DNA from 2 places in the Chryseobacterium sp. RLHN22 genome. Region 2 is predicted to be linked to the other one. Evidence: riboswitches for the same ligand, from Rfam matches in the RefSeq annotation. Region 2 holds a riboswitch; the other holds the start of a gene.

Region 1 (7,747 bases), on a different contig from region 2:
ACAATTTCCAGGAATTCGTCCCACTTGCAGTTCCCGAAAAAGAATTTAATGATAGTGATGAAACTTGATTCGAAGATGAAGCATAATTAAATGAACTGACTTGAGCATTAATTAACTGTAAAGCCTGTTCTGCTGTGATTGTTCCGTTATATTGAATTCCAAAGACAAAAGAATTGGCATTACCATTAGAATTATCAGTTCCAAAATCTACTACAACTAAGCTTTTATTAGAACCTGTTCCAATCCAGTTGGTAATTTGAGATGCATTATACCAAAGTGAACTATATGCAGGAATCGGCGTTACAGGAGCTTCTGCGGTTGGATTGCTAAAACCATAACTTGCTCCATACCATTCTCCGTCTGAAATCGTTCCGCTGTTCATCCAGCCTCCCATTGACCAGTTGTTGGTACCACTTTTCACCCATAAGCTCCAGTAATCAGGAACAGATTGTGCAAGATGATTGTTAAAAGAAACTTTATCAAGAAAACCATTGTTGAAGGTTAAATTGTAATCAAATGCAGGTTCTGCGCTTTTGATCATCTGCATCATTTGAGGACCGGTTAAATTTTGTCCTGAATTAAATCTTACTCCCCAAATATACGATCTGTCATCGGTTCCATCTTTGAAATCTGCTACAAAATAAGCAGTCTGAGAACCTGTTCCTACAAAAAACTTCACATCATTTGCCGTAAACTGTGCAAAGCATAGTGCAACGATAAAAGAGAATATAAAACTTAATGTTTTTTGCATTTTAATCTTATTTAATGATTAATTTTTCGCTGAAACTGTTATTGTTATCGGTTATTTTTACAATATAAACTCCTTTTGAAAGAGTAGTCACATCAATTCCGTTCTGAGTGTATTGGGTATTGATAATCATTCTTCCGTTAACATCATAAATTTGTACGCTTCCTGAATTTAAGCCTTTCACAAAGAACTTATTGCTTGTTGGATTTGGATACAATGATAATTTTGAAGCTTTTGAATTTTCAATCGTTGAAAGAGATGCACTGTTGTAAGCAATAATTTGGTTAGGTAAAGAAGTCACGGTAAAAGTATTCTGTAAAATACCCTGCAAGTTGTAAGCATAAATTTTTCCGGGAGCAATATAACCAGAAGGATCTGCAGCATAAATGGTATTATTCACAACATTAAATCCGTATGCAGTTCCATAACTGTTCACGGTAATCGGCGTAACGGCTATTGGTTGAGTATTAATTGATGGTGAAGCAATCGGTGTTTTGTAGATAGAAGCTTCATTCATATAGTAAATATTTGTTCCGTCGGTGTCCATATAAGATGGTTTTACCCCTACAGGAAATGTTGTGCTCGAAGCTACGCTTTGTGTGGTTGTATTATAAACGGTAAGTGTTCCAAAAGATGTTGCTGCATAAGGATCTCCCGAACTCATAATGTACAGAAAATTATCTTTCTCAAAAATACTGTTTGGTGAGTTTCCAACATTTACCTGAGATTCAACGGTGTTGGTTGTAGTATTAATAATATCCATAAACTGATTCAGTCCGTAACCTCCTTTTAATAGAACATACAATTTGTTGTTTTTGCTGAAGATTTTTTCAGGACCGTTTCCTACAGGTATATTGGCTTCGTGAGCATAAGTAGCCAGATTGTAAACTGAAACATAGTTTGTTGACGGTCCATTAGAACCCCAGTTGGTTACATAAAATTTATTTCCGCTAAAAGCGATGTATCTTGGATTGTCAAGATTTGTGGAAATCGTAGTAATTAAAGTAAAATCAGATTTATTAATCACCTTGATTTGGTTAGAAATGTTTAAAACAACAAAAATCTTATCTCCAAAAATTTTAATGTCTTGTGCAGTATCACCTAAAATAGCATTGTTGTTTTTGCTTTTAAAATAATTGTTGGTTACAACCGATTGATTTGAAATGAAAGAAATTTCGGCATTATTGCTTCCCGCTCCGCCCTCATTAAGAACCAGAATTCCTTCTGTTTGTGCACTTGCAAAAAAAGCTACAAATGCAAGAATAAGAAAATAGATTTTCTTCATGATATAATTTAAATTAAAGTTTTATTCCCGAAACTTCACTGCAGGATAAAACATTCATGAAAAAATATCCGAAGATTTGATCTCATAAACTTTTATTCCCGAAAGTTGAAATTTGTCTAAGGCAGGTCTCCTGGCTTGCATCTTATGATAACCTTCCCAAACGTGAGTTCAGTGGCGTCTTTATAATAAGTTGAATAGCTTACAGTTGCGGGTACAGCTCAAGAATTATATTACTTCACTTGATTCCCTATTAATGAACGCTGAGGTTCAACCTTAAACTTTTGCAAAGGTATTATTTAAATTTTGATTGTTGTTTTGCCAATAATTTAATTGTTTTTAAATTATGTTAAATAATAATTATTTATTGAATCATTATTTGTTTATTTAACTAAAAAAGACATATCAAACGATATGTCTTTACTATTTTAATATGAATTATTTCTTAATTAAAACCTTCAATGATTTTTGAGAAATCTTCCAGTTTCAAAGCAGCTCCACCGATAAGACCACCGTCGATATCCGGTTGAGAGAAAATTTCTTTTGCATTGTCTGGTTTTACAGAACCACCGTAAAGAATAGAAATTTCGTCAGCAACTTCCTGTCCGTATTTTTCAGCAATAATTCCTCTGATGTGAGCATGGATTTCCTGCGCCTGTTCCGGAGTTGCAGTTTCTCCTGTTCCAATTGCCCAAACCGGTTCGTAAGCGATAACCACTTTTTTAATTTCTTCTGCAGAAAGTGTGAAAAGAGCTTTTTCAGTCTGAGTTTTTACTACATCGAAATGTTGCCCTGCTTTTCTTTGTTCTAAAGTTTCGCCGTTACAGTAAACAGGAATTAAACCTTTATCCAAAGCCAATTTTACTTTTTTGTTGCAGCTTTCGTCAGTTTCTCCGTGATATTGTCTTCTTTCAGAGTGACCGATTAAAGAACCTGTTGCATCAATTGATTCCAGCATATCTGCAGAAAGTTCGCCCGTGTAAGCTCCGCTTTCGTATTCGCTCATATCCTGAGAAAAAACTCCGATTTCGTCTTTTTCGAAGATGTCTTTTGCCATCATTAAATACAAAGAAGGCGGTGCAATCCAAACTTCGCAATTGGTAGCATTGCTGTTTTTATAACTTAGTAATTGAATCATCAATTGTTGGGCATCAATGACGTTTTTGTTCATTTTCCAGTTTCCTGCAACTATTTTTCTCCTCATAGTTCTATATTATTTTTTTGTTTCTTTTGTTTTTATTATATATAAATTTTAATCTGCGAAATTTGATAAATTTTCGTGAGCTTTTATTTTTTCTCGCAGATTATTTTGATTTAGCAGATTTAAAGATTGTTAACAACTCTTTTTATGCTGTCCATGATATTTGTTGTATTGAAATTGATTAGCAAACCTAATTTCTTGTCTGATAATTTTAGGTAGGAATAGAGTTGCTTATAATGTATTGCTTCCAATTCTTTGATATATTTTAATTCTAAAACTACCTTATCTTCTACTAAAATATCAATTTTAAAGTTTAAATCAAACCTCTTATTATTATAATAAACTGGAAGTAAAACTTCTGATTTCACATCTAAACCATTTTCTTCAAGTTCGTAAATTAAGATTCTTTGATATATTGATTCCAATAAACCAGGTCCTAATTGATTGTAAACGTTAAAAATACATTTACGAACTATATATGAAATTTCATTTTCAGTCATTTAATAATCTGCGAAATTTGCTAAATCTGCGTGAGCTAAATTATTTATTAATTCCCTCCAATTTAAACATGAAAGCATATTCAAGCGCAATATCCTTCAGATAATCAAATCTACCCGAAGCGCCACCATGACCGTAATCCATATCTGTTTTTAAGAATAAAACATTTTTATCGGTTTTCAAATCTCTTAATTTCGCTACCCATTTTGCAGGTTCGAAATATTGTACCTGAGAATCATGTAGACCTGTTGTAACCAATAAATTCGGATAGTTTTTTCTCTCAATATTTTCATATGGAGAATAAGACTTCATATAATCATATGCTTCTTTACTATTAGGATTTCCCCATTCATCATATTCATTAGTTGTCAAAGGAATACTTTCATCCAACATGGTGTTAATAACATCCACAAACGGCACCTGTGCAATCGCTCCGTTCCAGAGTTCAGGCTTCATATTAACAACTGCACCCATCAAAAGTCCACCTGCACTTCCTCCCTGAGCGTATAAATGTTTTGGCGAAGTATATTTTTCTTTCACCAAATATTCTCCGGCGTCGATGAAATCGGTAAATGTATTTTTCTTTTTCATCATTTTTCCGTCTTCATACCACTGTCTTCCCATTTCCTGACCGCCACGAATATGTGCAATTGCAAAAGCAAAGCCCCGGTTTAAAAGACTCAGTCTTGTACTGCTGAAAGTCGCATCCATAGAACTTCCGTAGGAACCATAAGCATACAGTAGAAGCGGACTGTTACCGTCTTTTTTATATCCTTTTTTGTAAACGATTGAAATCGGGATTTTTGTGCCGTCTTTTGCTGTTGCAAAAAGTCTTTCAGTTACATAATCGGCTTTATTGTAGCCGCCTAAAATCTCCTGTTGCTTTAGTAAAGTTCTTTTTCCAGTTTTTAAATCCTGCTCATATTGTGAACTTGGAGTAATCATCGAAGTATACCCAAATCTGAAATTATCGGTATTGTACTCCGGATTTCCCGATGGATAAACAGTGTATGTTGGTTCGTCGAATTTTAAAAATTCTTTTTTATTTGTTTTCCTGTCAAGAATTACGAGTTGTGAAAGCCCGTTTTGTCTTTCGCTGAAGACCAGATAATTTTTAAACTCACTGATTCCTTCCATCAGAACATCTTTTCTGTGCGGAATGAAATCTTTCCAGTTTTCAACGCCTGTTTTATTCAGAGGAGTTTCCATCACTTTGAAATTCAGGGCGTCTTTGTTGGTTGTGATCAAAAATTTGTCTTCCAAAGGAGTTACATCATATAGAACGTCTTTTATTCTGGGTTGGAAAACTTTAAAAACTCCTTTAGGCTCATCTGCACTTAATAATAATGTTTCAGAAGAGGTAGTTGCCCCGGAATAAATCATGATGAATTTTTCATTCTTAGATTTTCCGACACCGATGTAATTGCTCTTGTCTTTTTCTTCGTACACCAAAGCATCTTGCGAAGGATCAGTTCCCAAAGAATGCCTGTAAATTTTTTCCGTTAAAAGCGTTTCGGGATTTTTTCCGGTGTAGAAAATAGTTTTATTGTCATTTGCCCAGGTTGCAGAACCTGTTGTATTTTTAATTCCTAAATCGGTCGTTTTTCCCGTGGTAAGATCTTTTAAAAATAATTTGTACTGTCTTCTGGAAACATCATCAACGCCGTAAATCATTTTAGAATTATCCGGACTTATGCTGAAACCTGCTGCAGAATAATAAGCATGGCCTTCTGCAAGTTGATCAACATCGAGAAGAATTTCTTCCGAAGCATTGAGGTTTCCCTTTTTTCTGCAGTATTTAAAATATTGTTTTCCAGTTTCTGTTCGGGTATAGTAATAGTAACCTTTTCTGAAAACGGGTACAGATTCATCTTTTTCCTTGATTCTTGCCTTCATTTCCTTAAAAAGACTCTCTCTGAAAGGTTCTGTATCTTTCATCATCCCTTCCCAGTAAGAATTTTCAGATTTAAGATAGTCTACAACCTGCGTAGAATCTTTACCTTTTTTGAAATAGTCAATCATCCAGTAATAAGGATCGTTCACCTTATCACCATGAATTTCACGAAGATGCTGTTTTTTTTCGGCAACCGGAGCTTTAAGATCCGGAAATATCTGAGACTGAAACATAGTGGTACTCATTACTAATAAAGACAAACAAATTTTCTTCATTTTATATTTGGTTTTGATTTTTAGTTTACATTCCAAAGATTCTTCAGAAGCTTGTAGAATGTATGCTCTTCATCAGTCACTTTGTCATCAGCTTTAATCAGTGTTTTTGCAAACTGAATGAAGTTTAAACGTTCCTCTTCAGTAGAATCTTCCAGAAAGCAACGCCCGTGAAATTCAAAATGATCTTTCCATTCTTCAGGTTGAAGTAATGCAATGGTTTCCAATTCATTATCTAAATTCATTTTAAAAGGAAATTCGTCAGCAAGATATTGTTGTACCAACATTCCTTCTTCAGGTGCGAATTCTCCGTCAACTGACGAAAGAATCATTAATAAGTGATAACCGGCGATAGATTTATTTGATTTTTGCATTCTTTTAGATTTAATATTTAAGATTTAATATATAAAATTGACAATTCACCATTCACATTGGACTGTTTTAGTCAACGTAGTTTTTTGCAGGTTGTTTGTCTGCAATTTTTCCTTTTTCTAATATTAAAACGAACGGGTTGCTTCTTGCAATGGTTTTTATTGCAGTTCCGTCCATCATTGCGTTTTTGATAGTTTTAAAAGTATTTTGTTCGGTAGAAACTCCATAAATCACAGCTCCTTTCTGAGAGTTTACTTTAGCTTCCACTTTTTTTAGTAACTCAGGTGAAACGTCTTTAGGGTGATACGAAAAAACGATAATTGCTTTTGGAGCATTAATGATTTCATTAGTTAAATCATTTCCGGTCGGGTCTTCGATCTTAAATTTTACGATTTCAGATTTATAGCCTTCTTTGATGAGTTTCGATTCGTTTTTACCTTCTTCAATTGTCCAGGGAGAGCCTTCTTCCCAATATTTTGTCTGGTTTACATAATCGTCCTGATTTACTTTTAAAACTTCACCTGTTTTAGAATTTTTCAGCGAATAAAAAGTTTTATATTCAGAAGGGTTTTTATTGATTTTATCTTTCTCCGCTTTCAAATCGGTTCCGATTTTATAATCACGGAAATCGATAATCGGTTCGTTGATGATTCCTACAGACATTATCACAATCATAATTGCGCAAAAAATACCTAAAGCAGCTAATTTAAATTTATTGTTTTCAGTTTTATTAGTTTCTCCATAAACATCTTTTTTGCTGAATTCTTTTCTGTATAAAATGAATAGAATAATTAAACCAACCAAAAGAACAACATCTTTCAAAAAGCTTTCCCAGGGTGTAAATTTAATGGCATCACCAAAGCATCCGCAATCTGTAACGACATTAAAATAAGCCGAATAGAAGGTTAAAAATCCGAAGAAAACACAAAGTGCAATTAAAGCGGAAAGGGTGAATTTCAGTTTGAGTTTCAGTAAAAGTAGGAAGCCAAGAAATAATTCAAGAACCACTACAATAATTGAAAAAAGCAGAGCAAATTTCTCCAAAAAAGGCATGTTGAAAACCGGAGGCGAAAAATATTCTTCCATTTTAAAAGAAAAGCCTACCAAATCTACCGCTTTTACAAAACCTGATGCGATGAAAATAACAGCAATAATGAAACGTAATAAACCTTTGATCATATTAATTGTTTTTTATTTCGGTTGAAATGTTTTGTTCAGAAAATTTAATCAGACAGAAAACGGCATAATTCAGCATATCAAAATAATTGGCATCCAAACCTTCGGAAACCAATGTTTTTCCCTGATTGTCTTCAATCTGTTTGGTTCTCAGTACTTTTTGGTAAATCAAATCGGTGATGGAAGAAATTCTCATGTCTCTCCATGCTTCACCGTAATCATGATTTTTCTTTTCCATTAAAGCTTGAGCTTCAGCAGCATATTTATCATATAGATGAAGAATTTCTTCAGGGTTTTCATTGAA
Region 2 (7,747 bases):
AAATCATAATAAATTCTTAAAAATTTGTTAATAAAATACTAAAATTGAACAGTTTTTGTTATTACATTTGTGAAAACATTGAAAACAAATTTGTTTAATTTTAAAAAACTATCGGTGAAAAAAATCTTCTTATTTCTGCCCTTACTTTTTCTGATTTTCTCCTGCGAAAATACTAAAGTAGAAAAAGTTGAAAATGCTTTCTATTACTGGAAATCCAACGATTATCCTTCCAGTTCAAACAAAGAAAAAGATATTTTAATTGATCAGAATATTAAGAAACTGTATGTGAAATTTTTTGAGGTCGATTATACCGATGCAATGGGAAATTTTCCTATTTCTAAAACCAGTTTTTCACTGAATTCTTATTGTGATGAAAAATCAACGAATTCTTATGAAGTTATTCCAACGGTTTATATTAAAAATATTGTTTTTCAGAAAAGTGCAGAGAAAGATTTAGATCAATTAGCAGATAATGTAAACTTTTTAATTAACAAATATACAAATGAAAGATTAGACTCTTTAAAGGTTTCAGAAATACAGATTGACTGCGATTGGACGGCTTCTACAAAGGATAAGTATTTTTATTTTTTAAAGAAATTAAAACCGATTTCACAAAAAGAAATTTCAGCTACACTAAGATTGTATCCATACAAATATCCAGATAAAATGGGAGTTCCGCCAGTTGATAAAGTTACTTTGATGTGTTATAATCTGATTAATCCATTGGCGGATCACTCGAAAAATTCGATTCTTGATTTAAAAGAATTGGAAAGCTATCTCAATACAGCAAAAAAATATCCGTTGCATTTGGATGTTGCACTTCCGGTATATTCCTGGATGCAGGTTTACCAAAACAATCAGTTTACGAATGTTTTGTATGATGTGAAAGATATTAAGCCTCATTTAAAAGAAATAAAACCGCTTTGGTATGAAGTGCAGAAAGATACAGTTATTAATTACGAAACGTATTTGAGAACCGGAGATAAGATAAAATATGAAGAAATAACGGCAGATAAAATCAATAAAGCTATTGCGATTATCAGGAAAAATGTCAAGTTTGATAAAGAAATTACCGTAACGCTTTTTCACTTAGACGAAAAACAACTTAATAATTACACCGATGAAGAAATTAGTCATTTTTACAGCGATTTTACTAAGTAGCGCTTTTTCTGCGTGTGGTTTTTATCCTTACGGAGAAGACGTTAGGTTCTATTTTCTGAATCCTAAGAACTTTTCTTATCAGTCATATTCTTCATTTTATTATTCGGTTTTAAGTTTTGAACAAAATTCTGAAGCTGTAATTTCCAATCAGGATAATGAAAAATTGTGGAGGAAATATTGTGATAATAAAGTTCTTATTGCAGATATCTCAACTGTTTTGGATAGTTTTAGTTTCTCTGATATTCAGGGAAATTCTTCAAATCCGTTTCTTCATTATTTATATTCCCAAAAAGATATTGAGGCAATTAATTATTTGAAATTTGCCAAAAATTGCGAGTACTTCAATACCTGGCAGGATGATCCTTGGGAAAGAAATGAAAATACTGCGACTGCAAAAAGAAATGATTTATTAAATAAAGCAACTGTTTTGGCTTCAAAAAGCAAAAAAGTAGAATTCAAAAAAAGATATGCTTTTTTAGCACTTCGTTTGGCTTTTTATAATAAGGATATGAAAAGCATTGAGAAAATTTACAGTCGATACTTTTCGGCAAATCAATCCAATGACGTGATTGATGTTTGGGCGTTGTATTTTAAGGCGACTTCAGAGACAAATCCGGCGTTGAAAAATCTATATTTTGCGAAAGTTTTTGCAGCCAGTCCTGAAAAAAGATTTGTTTCGTGGCAATATTTTGAATCACAAGTTCCTGTAGCTGATGTTTTAAATTTAGCTAAAAATAAAAAGGAAAAAGCAAATGTTTTACTGCTTTACGGACTTTATAATCCGGATAAAAATTTAGAAAATATAAAACAGATGTATGCCGAAAATCCGAATTATGACGGATTGAGTTTTTTGCTATATCGTGAATTGGGAAAGCTTGAAGATTGGGTTTTCACACCTTATTATTCTCTTTTTTATACGAATGATGATTATTGGGAGAGTGATCCTGAAAACGAAAATGTTCTTAAAATTTTAGAACGTTCAGACATCGACAGACAATATGCAAAAGAGGTTTTGGAATTCATTAATTCGGTTGATTTATCTAAAGTTGAAAATCCGAATTTCTGGAAATATGCGAGAGCAGAGCTTTTATTAATGACCAAAAATTATTCTGAAAGCTTAAACCAAGTTGCTGAGCTGGAAAAAGTTTTACCGTCTGAAAATCTTCTGCGAAACAATGTGGAAATCATAAAAGCTTTGAATCTTTTTGCGAATCAAACCTATGGAAATGCTAAAATTCCGGATGCAGCGAAAGAAATTATCATTAAAAATAAAGACAATAAACATTTTATTTTTGCTTTAGGCAGAGAATTGGAATATTTGGGAAATACTGATGATGCCGCACTTTTATACGCCTCGTTAAATCATCCTTCTATTGGAAATGAATATTACAATAATGTTTACTATAAATCTTTGAAAAATTCTAATCATACTTATGATACGTATTACTATGATTATTTTGATTATCTGGATGCTGTTTATTCACCCGAACAATTGCAGAGTTTTATCAATGAAATTAATGGTTTAAGTAAAAATCCAGATTCGTTTTATAGAAATTTTTATTCGATTAATCAGTCAGAAATCAATTCTTTGTATGATTTGTTGGGTACAAAATACATCAGACAAAACAAGTTGAATTTAGCTTTAAATACTTTCAATAAGCTTGGTGAGAATTATTTTGATGCGCAATATTCACTTTGGGAAAGAGATGGTAAAGACAATTACTATTCATCCAGCAAGGTTTTTGATCAGAATCCGTTTTATCATTTAAAATATACGCCTGATTTTATTCCTGAAAAAGAACATTTCAGAGTGAATAAAATTTCGGTGACCAGAAAGCTTATCGAATATCTGAACAAAGCCAATAATCCGAAAGAAAAAGACAGAGATTACTATTATTTTTTGGTGGCCAATTGTTATTACAATATGTCGCAATACGGCAATGCATGGATGATGAGAAGGTATTCTGTAAGCTCGGCAGGAAATTATTCTATTCGGGAAGATAATCAGGAATTCAATACAGCAGGTCTTGCAAAATATTATTACGGGAAAGCTTTTGAAAATGCTCAAACCTATAAATTTAAAGCTTTATGTCTGAGAATGCAGGGGAGATGTGAGAATTATAATTACGATTTTATGGGTGAGAATACTATGAATTATTCTTCCCAAGCCGGTAATTACGAAGACAGAAGGTTTGAACAAAATAAATATTATCAAGATCTTAAAAATAATTATCCGGATCAGTATGAAGATATGATGAGTGGATGTGAATCTTTTAAAACTTATTTTAAAGCAAGAAGATAGATTTAGATAAAAAATGCGGTTCTTTTAAAACCGCATTTTTTATTTTGTAAAAGACTAAGATTAGTAATTTTTATAAACCCCGTTTGCACCTATTCCTGTTTTAAACTTGCTGATTTGAGTTCCTGCAGTTGTATAAACTGTAATTTCGCTTGCTTCTGTAAAACCTTTTACGTCAACAGTGAAAATTCTTCCTTCTATTACGTTGAAACCATAAAGTGTAAAATAATCTCCACCGTCTACAGCTGTAATAATAGGACTTGTAGGAGCTGTTGTAGCATTCATATCCATAGAATAGACTTTGTTTTTTGAGCTGAAATAAAATCTTCCGCCGTCAATCTGAAGGTTGGTTCCGTTTGTAATACCTGTAAGAGTAGTTGTTTTTACAACAGATCCTGTTGCAGATATTTGATGGATATAAGAATCGGTAGTTCCAGCTGCAATGACATAAACATTGTTGTTGTAAGAAATTGTTTTGTTGATGTTTCCATTCGGAACTGCTATTGCCGCTCCATCAATGGTGTTGCTGGTTGTGTTGATTTTTGTGATCGTATTACCAAATCCTACAGTTGCATTTTGTACAAAGATATTCCCTCCCGCTTCAACAACATTCTCAACGGTACTTGTCGATGCAAAATCAATTTTCTTTACAAAAGAATTGTCAGCTAATTTATATACGTTAACAAATTTTGCGCCTCCGTATAGATCGTTAGAAACGTAAAGGTTACCGTTTGCAATAGCCATGTAACGAGGGGTATTCAGCTGAGCTGTAATTTCACCTGTTTTTCTGAATGTTGTACGGTCTACAATTACAATTTTATTTGAGTTATTCAACAGAAGATATGCTTTATCTCCATTGAAAACCATTGTCTGAAGTACATCTCCCAGATTTTCGTTGTTGTTCTTTGCTTTGTAAATGTCATTTTGCATTACACTTAAATCTCTTGAGACAAAAGATACATCTGCATTCGGAGTGCCATATTTACCTTCATTGGTAATAAAAAGACCATTGTTATAAGTTATTTCCGGAATGATTTCTTCGTAATCTGACGTACATGAAACCGAAAATAGAAGGACGAATCCGAAAATAATCTGTAAAAGTTTGTTTAATTTCATAATATGATAATGTTAAAAATTTATTGTTGCGTTGATGCTGTAATTTCTTTTTGGCAGAGGATAATAATCCATAGTTTCATAGATCGTATCCGTAATATTGTTTACTCGGAATCCTAACGTGTATTTCTTCATTAATGTTGCGGAAAGACCCGTATTCATCACTAAGTAAGGATAAATTGCATATTTTCTGCTTTCATCTGTGGTAGTGTAAGTTAGTCCGTTAAACATTCCCTGTGCATAAAAACGTAAAAATCTGTATTGATAATCAAGGTTCGACGAAAATTTATGCAACGGTGCATAGGTAAGCTGTTTTTGGGTTTCCAAATTTACAGATTTTGTATAACTGTAACCTGCCGTAAACTTTATCGAATGGTTTTCATTGAAATTTTTCTGATACCTAAGCTGAGATTCGAGACCGTAAGACTCTGCTTTATGGGTGTTAAATGGAGACCAGTATCCCGAACCGGTATCGAGCCAACGGATCATATCGGTAATTCGGATGTAATAGGGACTTAAAATGAGCCTAAAATCCCCAGCTTTGAATTCATGATTCATATCGGTCTGAACAGAAGTTTCAGGTCGCAATTCTTTGTTTCCTCCGGGAGTCCAGTACAGATCGTTGAACGAAGGAAACCTGAAATTTTTCGAAAAATTTACATCCACGCTGTACCATTCAGCAGCTTTCCATTTTCCTGAAAGAGAATAAAGTATGGGTGCATCTATTTTTTCGACAAAATCCTGTTTAATTCCTGCTTCAAATCTTAAATTATGGGTAGGAAAATACCTTATTAAACCCGCCACTGAACCCACATTTCTGGAAACTTTAGCGATTCCCGAAGTACCTTCTCCTTCACCCTGGTTTTGCTGAAATTCTCCGATGATATTAATGTTTAGCTTCGGAATAATAAAATAATTAAAATCATTTTTCAAGATATAATTTTTATTGATTCCGCCGCTCGTACTCGGCATATTTTCAACCCCAAAATACTGAAAGTTGTCTTCTGTATAAGCCGCTTTGAAACTGTTTGATATTTTTGAACCGTTATAATCCCAAGCGATTAGATTTCTTAAAGTTTGTGCTTCGTATTTGGTTCTGTTTCCGTTTTCAGAGAAAATAGGGTAGTTTTGCGTTGCATTGTAAAGCTGGCTTTGCCATGAAATGGTCTGTTTTGGAGCAATTTTATAAGCGATTCCTATGTTTGCCGTAGTATTGTAATATTTACCGTTCCAGTTAGTATAATTTTCTTCAGGAACCACATAATCATTCTGACTGATGAGGTAATTTCCCGAAACTTTAAAACTGAACTTATCATTGCTGTAAGCAGCTTGTAAAAAGTTGTTGTAGGTTCCGAAAGAAGCAACTTCAGAATTAAATGATCCGCTAAAACCTTTATTGAAGCTTAATGTATTATTTAAATGAATACTTCCTCCAATGGCCCCGCTTCCGTAAATCACACTTCCGCCTCCGGATTTTATTTCCATTTCATCATAACCAAAAAGCGCAATATTATTCACATCACCCTGACCTAAAAACTGGGAATTAATATTAATTCCGTTCCATACAAAAGCGGTCTGTTGCGCAGTTGTTCCTCTGAATGAAGGTGAAGAAACTGCTCCACGACCATTTTCTTTAATATAAACCGGCGACTGAAAACGCAGAACTTCAGAAAGATTGGAAGCGTTTTTTTGAATATCTTGTGGAGATAATGTCTGGACTGTATGAAAAAGTTTTACTTTTTTCATCTGATTGTCAAAAACATATACTGTGTCGATGGTTTTTTCCTGACCGTGATATAAAGTCAGGCATGAAGACGCAGAAAATAAGATCAATAATCTTTTTGTACTCATACTATTTTTACTTTTCCTCCGAAAGCAAATGTTTTAAAAGGTTGAATTCTGGCAGGTCTCCTGACTTTCGCTTTTCTACACCTTCCCGCTTTGGCAGTGGTTTTTTGTAGAAATTTTTAAATGCGATTTACAGTTGCGGGGACAGTTTGGGGGTTTCACCCAATTCCCTCTTCGTTCCAATACTTTGGAAACCAAAATTTTTGCAAATATAGTTCTTTTGAAAAGAAAGATTAAATTTTATTAACGGTAAAAAATTGAATATGCTCTTTTGTATTAGTGTTTATAAGCTGTTGAAAATTTATAAAAATGTTCCGTCAAAATAAAAAGGAAGTAGATCTTTAATTGAAGAAACCTTTATGCCTTCTTCATGTAAATTTGAAAAATAAAGCTCAATATTTTCATTCTGCTTGGTTTCATATTCAATAATGCTTTGTCTGCAGGCTCCACATGGAGGAATCGGCGGATTTTTTTCTGAAGCCTCTTTAGGACCGCCTACTATGAAAATCTTTTTAACTTTCTGATCAGGGAAATTTGCTCCGATCCAAAATAATGCAGTGCGCTCAGCACAAAGTCCGGAAGGAAAAGCCGCATTTTCCTGATTGTTTCCTGCAAAAATCTCACCATTCTCCAGAAGAACAGCACATCCTACAAAAAAATTAGAGTAAGGTGCATAAGCATTTTCTCTTGCCGATTTAGCTTTTTCGAAAAGATCTTTTTCTAATTCGTTAAGCTCCTCGACACTTTTAAACTGATCATAGCTGATTGTAAAATCTTTTTTCATTTGTTTCCGTAAAAAGGGGGATAAAAGTAAACCTTTTTCATGAGTTGGGCAACAGCATGTTTATCATACTAATTTTGTATTTTTAAAAAAGTTTTAAAAATAATTCAATGTTATATTCACCAATAAAATTCAGAAATGTAGAGCTGAAAAACCGTTGGGTCATGTCACCAATGTGTATGTATTCTTGTGAAAATGGCTTGGCTAATGATTTTCATTTTGTTCATTACGGAAGTCGTGCTCAGGGCGGAACGGGGCTTCTCATAGTGGAGGCAACAGGAGTAGAGCCGAGAGGAAGAATTACCAATCATTGTATGGGGATCTGGAATGATGAACAGGCAGAAAACCTACAAAAAATCGTTGAATTTGTTCATGAAAATTCAGAGAGTAAAATAGGAATTCAGCTGGCTCACGCAGGAAGAAAAGGTTCGACTTGGGAAAACAAACAGATTTCTTTGGAAGATGGTTGGGAAACATTGGCACCAAGTCCTATTCCTTATCATCCGACGGAAAGAATTCCGCATGAATTGACGATGGAAGAAATC

What was found. Region 2 has a riboswitch for cobalamin ahead of ACR1PN_RS19625 (TonB-dependent receptor plug domain-containing protein). Riboswitches for the same ligand answer to the same signal wherever they lie in the genome.
Region 1: it holds a riboswitch for cobalamin, as region 2 does, so the genes downstream of both, ACR1PN_RS18645 (T9SS type A sorting domain-containing protein) here and ACR1PN_RS19625 (TonB-dependent receptor plug domain-containing protein) in region 2, are expected to answer to the same signal.

What each region holds. Positions count from the first base shown of each region.
Region 1 covers NZ_JBPCHW010000027.1:24,093-31,839, reverse strand. The annotation lists gene ACR1PN_RS18650 (T9SS type A sorting domain-containing protein) at 1-751, opposite strand, end outside; gene ACR1PN_RS18645 (T9SS type A sorting domain-containing protein) at 759-2,033, opposite strand; cobalamin riboswitch at 2,137-2,324, opposite strand; gene tpiA (triose-phosphate isomerase) at 2,476-3,234, opposite strand; gene ACR1PN_RS18635 (GxxExxY protein) at 3,354-3,731, opposite strand; gene ACR1PN_RS18630 (S9 family peptidase) at 3,772-5,898, opposite strand; gene ACR1PN_RS18625 (TerB family tellurite resistance protein) at 5,919-6,269, opposite strand; gene ACR1PN_RS18620 (BT_3928 family protein) at 6,337-7,446, opposite strand; gene ACR1PN_RS18615 (DUF1599 domain-containing protein) at 7,448-7,747, opposite strand, start outside.
Region 2 covers NZ_JBPCHW010000036.1:1,712-9,458, reverse strand. The annotation lists gene ACR1PN_RS19640 (hypothetical protein) at 115-1,161, shown strand; gene ACR1PN_RS19635 (hypothetical protein) at 1,121-3,463, shown strand; gene ACR1PN_RS19630 (YncE family protein) at 3,524-4,576, opposite strand; gene ACR1PN_RS19625 (TonB-dependent receptor plug domain-containing protein) at 4,589-6,424, opposite strand; cobalamin riboswitch at 6,458-6,635, opposite strand; gene cdd (cytidine deaminase) at 6,723-7,205, opposite strand; gene namA (NADPH dehydrogenase NamA) at 7,313-7,747, shown strand, end outside.